DNA from 3 places in the Teredinibacter purpureus genome. Region 3 is predicted to be linked to each of the others. Evidence: predicted binding sites of a transcription regulator. Region 3 holds the regulator's gene; each other region holds the start of a gene.

Region 1 (2,276 bases), 370 kb from region 3:
TCGAGAAATTGCAATAAAGTCTTCCGAGTTCTGGAGCGCAACCGTCACTCCTGCGCGTACATTTAGCGTTGGTCCGTCTCCGCCTTTCTCGATGCCTGCAGCGGTTGCATCTGCAATAGTGTCGTAGTTTTGACCTACGAATACGCTACCCGCAAAAATATGTGCGCCTTCACCGATATTCGCCAGCGTAATACTGGTGAGAATCGGGTTATCAAAATCAACAAACGATTCACTGTAGATACAGTTAACACCATCCACTTGACCTTCTTGGCGAACACCATTTTCGTCATTATAGAAAGCACACGAGAAATCGGGGCCAGAATTTACTGGTGTCGTCGTGTTATTGCTATTAGCAATGGAATTATCATTAACCACACTATTGTTCTGCGCTTCGATAACAATATCGCCACCGCCGCAGGCAACCAACGATGCAGATACTGCGATTAAGCCAACTAAGCTTTTCATTTTCATAAAGTGAACTCTCTCTAAAAGACGTTACAAAATGTGAATTAACACAACATCGCGCTCGACATGTTTCCACAACGAACGCCCAATTCTTACGCTGCGTAAATAAATTCTACGAGCGTGTGCGCTTGATCGCTCTGCAAGAGCAAACACTCAAAAATATTCACGATTCAGGTGATACTTGCCTCGCTGAGAGTATTGTCATCGTTGTAGCGCTCGCCCCCATAATGACGCGTCTACAATCTAAGCTGGCGCGCATATACTTTCGTTTTTTTGTTACCGAAATATGACACTAATATGATGCTTGCATGACAAGGCATTGTATTTTGGAAGGTTCACAATAAAGATAAGAGGTAGGCACAGGCTACAATGGTAACGTGTTACACCTAGGCTGAAGGTACGGCACTTTTGTAGAACAGCATAATCGGCAGCAGAGAGTATTGAGTAACCACAAAACTCTCGCGGCTATACCATCAAGAAATTGATCACAGCCTAATGGCTATGCTCGTTTAAGCACTATTTTGGCGCGACGGGGGAATTATTCTATTTGTCACAAAAATGTCACAAAGCTTCTTTATGTTGTGCGCCACGACCGCTATTTATTTCACATGATTTATCTCCATTTCAAGCCTATGCAGCGATCGACTAATTATTGATCCGACGACTACAATAGAAGTATCCCAATGAAAAAATCTGTATTACTTTTCGCAGCGCTATGCGTTTGGACCTTGATGCCACGTCACTTTTCACATGCCGACAATTATTTTCCAACAGGAACCGAAGGGTTACTCTTCACCGTACAAGGATCCAACACTATTGGTGCGCACCTGGCTCCCGCATGGGCACATGCATGGCTGCAACAAAAAGGCGCAACCAATGTCATGACCCAACCTACATCTGTTCAGAACGAAATGTTTGTGACAGGGAATATACAAGGTAAAAATGTCACTATCGCTATTCACGCCCACGGCTCAAGTACTGGGTTTATAGGCCTGCTGAATGGTTCAGCAGACATAGCAATGGCCTCACGCAGCATTAAAGAAAAGGAAGTGATAGCGTTAAAAGATTACGGCGATATGCGCAGTTTTTCGGCAGAGAATATAGTAGCCATCGATGGTCTTGCCGTTATCGTCAACCCGACCAACCCTGTCGACCAATTACCGGTTGAAACCGTTGCTCAGATATTTTCCGGCGAGATAAAAAATTGGCGTGAAGTGGGAGGGCCAGATCGCGCCATTCGGCTCTACGCACGAGATGAACAATCGGGAACATGGGATACGTTTAAAAATTTGGTCTTCTCCAAACGCTATTCACTCTCTGCTAACGCAAAACGGTTTGAGTCCAACGATATGCTTTCCAAAAATGTTGCGAATGATCCTTCTGGCATTGGTTTTGTTGGTTTAGCATCGGTTAATACTGCGAAGGCTCTTGCCATTAACGATAACAATACCCGTGCGCTAAAACCTGACGTTATCTATGTAGCAACAGAAGACTACCCTCTTTCACGACGCCTCTACTTATATTCACCTGAACAGATTAAAAACCCGTTAGTTGACGATTTTATCGCGTTTGCTCATAGCCGTTCAGGTCAGGAGATAGTGGAATCTATAGGGTTTGTTTCGCAAAACCCTACACCACTTAAGGTAGAAAAACTTAACGGGCCCGATGAATACCGACAATTAACTCAGTATGCAGAACGCTTATCCATAAACTTTCGGTTTAAAGAAAATGACGCTGCACTGGATAATAAAGCTCGCCAAGATATCACGCGCATTACACAGTATATTAAAAACAACGATCCCTCGAATATT
Region 2 (2,276 bases), 940 kb from region 3:
ACACTTTTTCTACATGTTCAAAACGATTATCGGGGTCAACCTCACCGCTAGTGTCAACTCGGCGAAGCAAATAAAGCCCAAACGCAGACACAATTAAGCCCAGTATTACGGCAATACCAATATTTTCGAGGTAGCTCAATTGCATTCCTGTATCTTTCAATACATGTTTTAGCCCTTTAAGCATGGTCACCATGGCGATTAGAAAGCCAACTAAAAACATGTAGATAGGAATGTATTTGCGCGCAGCGGCTTCCGGGTTAGGTGAGCCAAAAATTAGCCACTGCACACTTTTAAAGAGAAGAAAGGATAGAGTACCCGCTAAAACGGGGGATACGACCCAGCTCGCGACAATAGTTCCCACTTTCCCCCACTCCACGATGTCACTAGAAATACCCACAGCAGCAAAACCAATAATGGCGCCCACAATAGAGTGAGTAGTGGATACAGGCCACCCGAGAATACTCGCTATGACCAGCCATACTCCTGCGGCCAATAATGCGCTTAACATGCCGAAGACCAACAGATGAGGCGAGCCTTCCATTACGGCAGGGTCAATAATGCCTTTACGAACCGTGGAGGTTACTTCCCCCCCCGCCAGATAAGCGCCCAAAAACTCAAATATCATTGCGATAAATATCGCTTGCTTAATTGTCAGTGCGCCTGAGCCTACGGAAGTACCCATAGCGTTTGCAACATCATTTGCACCCACGCCCCAGGCCATAAAAACACAAAATATACAGCCCATAACAAGCAAAATGGTGCCGTAATCAGACAAGATCGACATGTGGATAGAACCTCACGAATAGTTAAATCAGAATGCGTAAGTGCCGAATTAGCGAGCGAGCAATTGCAGTAGCCGTTGGCCTGTTTTCTGCGCTCGATCAGCGAGATCGCCGATTTCTTCGATAATACGGTAAAAGAAGATGACATCCACGGGCGGCAACTCAGCTTCAAGCTTAAATAACCCCGCACGAATATCGATTTGCTGGTGATCGGTGGCCTGCTCTAAGTCGTTGAGCACGCTTACCATATTTTCGACAACATCCAGTTCGCGGCCACCAAAGCCGGTTTCGAGTAACTCGTCCATTTCGTTGATAGCTTTATGGGCCTGTAACACGGTTGCAATACCACCCTTTAAAAACTGGCGAACAGCATCTTGGAGAGGCACAGGTATAACCATTTTACGCCCCAACATTAGACCTGATATATCTTTGCAGCGGTTGGCAATTTTATCCTGCTTGGTCAGTAAATCGAGAAGATCAGACCGAGGAACAGGAAGAAAGAGATTCTTAGGAAGATGTAAGCGAATTTGCTTTTTCAGCTCGTCCCCTTTTTCCTCCAATGCCGATATTCGGTCATAAGCTGCGCTAGCGCCAGCCCAGTCAGTCAGAATGCTCGCTTCATAGAAGGCCAGCAGTTCTTTAGACGCGTCGGTAACAACCGACATATGCTCTTCCATAGGCTTGATGGGAGAGCGGCCAAACATTTCAGTTAAAGGGTTTTTAATTTTCATCGACATCTCCCGCTAGTGACATGCGACCCAGTGACCGCGGGTCGCATGTTACACATATATTCCAGATTTGTGACAATAAATATTGATCGATAACAGAGAATAGATGATTCTAGGGGGAAACCGACCAAATTATTAGCCCGCCAGTTTGCGGATAAAAATCCCATTCACTCAAAATAGCCAGAACGGAGAAATCCCCCCTTAAACATTTTTTAGAAAAATACCTAGAGATGGTCGATGACTCATACCCAAATAGCTAAACGCGCGGTTTGAGGCGGCGAAGAAAGAGCAAAAGAAGTGACGGGACATATTTCAGCCCTTGGGCGCCTGAGGCTCTCACCCAAAAGCCAAGTGATAGCGCGCTCACCAAGTGAAAACGCGCTTTTTTTGAACAAAAAGTACCTTACTTCGACACTTTTTTAAACTTCAACGTCCATCGATCGGTTTTACCGGTGACGTCTTTGTGGCCCACTTCATACTCTAAGGCATCAACAGGCTGGTAGTGCAGATCCGAAAAATCCACCAGTTCAAACCCTGCGGCCTGAATCTCTTTGATTGCAAGAACAGGGTCAAATCGACGACCATTCTCACCATTGAGAGGTTCCAAATGACGGCGGGTGTGGTCCACAACACCGTAAATTCCGCCCTCTTTCAGCATTTTATAAGCCTCGTCGTTCATACGCTGACGGCTCTGCTCATCAAAATTATGGTAGTTGCGGAACGTTAATACCATATCAACGTTAGTAACACCGGTCGCAACGTTTTC
Region 3 (2,276 bases):
GGTGATCAGGATAAGCTGATGACAGCGGTGCTGCAATGCATGGTGATTTTTGCACTCGGGCTGGTTGGTCAGAAGTTTCAGCTTGGCTGGATTTACAACTTATCTGTTCTCGTTGCGGGCGGTTTTATGGTGTATCAGCAGTATTTAATTCGGGATCGTAAGCGAGAGGCGTGTTTTCAGGCGTTTCTTAACAACAACTGGGTTGGCATGATTGTGTTTTTAGGTATTTTACTCGATTACGCCGTATTAACGCATTAAATTAGGGCGTTTCTAGTTTTATTTCACCCATTTCGGCACTTTATTCGTAATGTCATAAAAGCGTAATAAAACCTTTATTTAATCCTGTCTGGTTCGGTACTGCTCCTATTCTTAATGTCATTGTCATAGACAGGGCTAAGAGCTTACTGTAAGTCAGCGATCAACACGCTTTTTAGCAGGATGAAATCTCCATGGTTGAGAAAAAAATACTGATTGTAGACGACGAACGCGCGATTCGAGATATGTTGCGAGTGGCGCTGGAAATGGCAGAATATGGCGTTTTGGAAGCGTGCGATGCACAAGAGGCCCATCAAATTATTGTGGATGTGCGGCCAGACTTAGTGTTACTCGATTGGATGATGCCCGGGATTAGCGGTATAGAGTTGGCCCGTCGATTGAAAAACGATGAAGTTACCCGCGAAATTCCGCTCATTTTGCTCACGGCCAAAGGCGAAGAAGACAATAAAATTCAGGGCTTGGAATTGGGCGCTGATGATTACATTACCAAGCCATTCTCTCCACGGGAGCTTGTGGCGCGTTTACGGGCGGTGCTGCGCCGAGCCGATACGCTGTCCAGTGGCGACCCCATTATCGTTGAAGGGCTCTGTCTAGACCCAAGTAGTCACCGAGTTACCATCAGTGGAAGCCCCATTCAACTGGGCCCTACCGAATACCGCTTACTGGAATTCTTTCTAACGCATCAAGAAAGGGTATACTCGCGCAATCAACTGCTCGACTATGTTTGGGGCGGCAACGTGTATGTAGAAGAGCGCACAGTGGACGTTCATATCCGCCGTCTGCGCAAGGCCCTGAAGGCGGATGGCCATGATAGGCTTGTCCAAACCGTTCGTGGAGCAGGTTATCGTTTCTCCAACAAGTTTTTGGCTACAGCCGAATAACCAACAAGCTAATTCTTTATGTTTCGAAAAGGTATAGCCACTGAGATTAAGTGGCTTCTGGTGTATTTGTCTGTTGCCTTTGCAATTGGCATTCTTATCAAGGCTATCTGGCCCACAATGTTGTTGGGTGCTTTGGCTTATGTCGGTTGGACGTTCTATCAAGTGCGCTGTTTAGAGTCGTGGGTTAACGATACGCGGTTGCAAGGCGTGCACGATTACGAATTACGCGGTATCTGGGGGGAAATTGCCGAAGATATCGAATTAATGCTTAAACGAGCAGAAAAAGATAAACAGCGGCTACGGGGTGTCGTGGCTCGAGTGCAAGATATGACCTCGGCATTGGCCGATGGCGTAGTTATTGTTGATAAGCGCGATAATATCGAGTGGTGGAATCGTTCCGCTGAGCGCCAATTTGATTTCACGCCTCAGGATTTGGGCCGCAAGCTAACTAACTATATTCGCCACCCTCGTTTCGTCGACTATTACGAAAGCGACTGCTACGACGAACCGCTTGAGCTGGTGTCAATGCGGCAAGAGGGGCAAACTCTCCAGTTTCATATTCATCGGTTTGGTGACGGCGACCGGCTAGTTATTGCGCGCGATATCACGCATATTGCCAACTTAGAGCGCATGCGAAAAGATTTTGTTGCCAACGTATCGCACGAATTGCGCACGCCACTGACGGTCATTAATGGTTACCTCGAGACCTTGGTCGATTCAGCTGAATTGTCGCCCGCGTGGAATAAACCGCTCGATCAAATGCAAGGTCAAACGCGTCGAATGACCGGTTTGATTACCGACTTGCTCACCTTGTCTAGGCTCGAAACAGAAGATCGAGAGGCTGGCCAGTCGCCAGTTGCATTGCGGCCTTTACTCGAACAAATTGTCGCTGAGGCAAAAGTACTGAGCGGGGAACGAGCACATATTTTTGAGATTAAGTGTGAACCTCGTGTGGAACTATTAGGGTTAGAAAATGAACTCCGTAGCGCTTTTGCCAACTTAATTTACAACGCGGTAAATTATACGGGTAGCGGCCGCAAAATATCCGTTGTGGTAGAGCTTAAGCCTGTCGAAGTTATTGTGAAAGTTAAAGACAACGGTGACGGTATAGACCCACGG

What was found. Region 3 encodes PhoB, which activates phosphate uptake and scavenging genes when phosphate is short. Its sites were predicted from a motif close to TGTCATAAANNTGTAACA; they were not measured.
Region 1: a site for PhoB is predicted at 1,014-1,031, ahead of H5647_RS01110 (substrate-binding domain-containing protein). Genes of this name have one in related genera too.
Region 2: a site for PhoB is predicted at 1,560-1,577, ahead of H5647_RS07145 (TIGR00153 family protein). Genes of this name have one in related genera too.

What each region holds. Positions count from the first base shown of each region.
Region 1 is NZ_CP060092.1:288,941-291,216, forward strand. It holds gene H5647_RS01105 (hypothetical protein) at 1-471, opposite strand, end outside; gene H5647_RS01110 (substrate-binding domain-containing protein) at 1,149-2,276, shown strand, end outside.
Region 2 is NZ_CP060092.1:1,606,800-1,609,075, reverse strand. It holds gene H5647_RS07150 (inorganic phosphate transporter) at 1-784, opposite strand, end outside; gene H5647_RS07145 (TIGR00153 family protein) at 833-1,513, opposite strand; gene H5647_RS07140 (class I SAM-dependent methyltransferase) at 1,914-2,276, opposite strand, start outside.
Region 3 is NZ_CP060092.1:663,489-665,764, reverse strand. It holds gene ubiA (4-hydroxybenzoate octaprenyltransferase) at 1-258, shown strand, start outside; gene phoB (phosphate regulon transcriptional regulator PhoB) at 450-1,157, shown strand; gene phoR (phosphate regulon sensor histidine kinase PhoR) at 1,176-2,276, shown strand, end outside.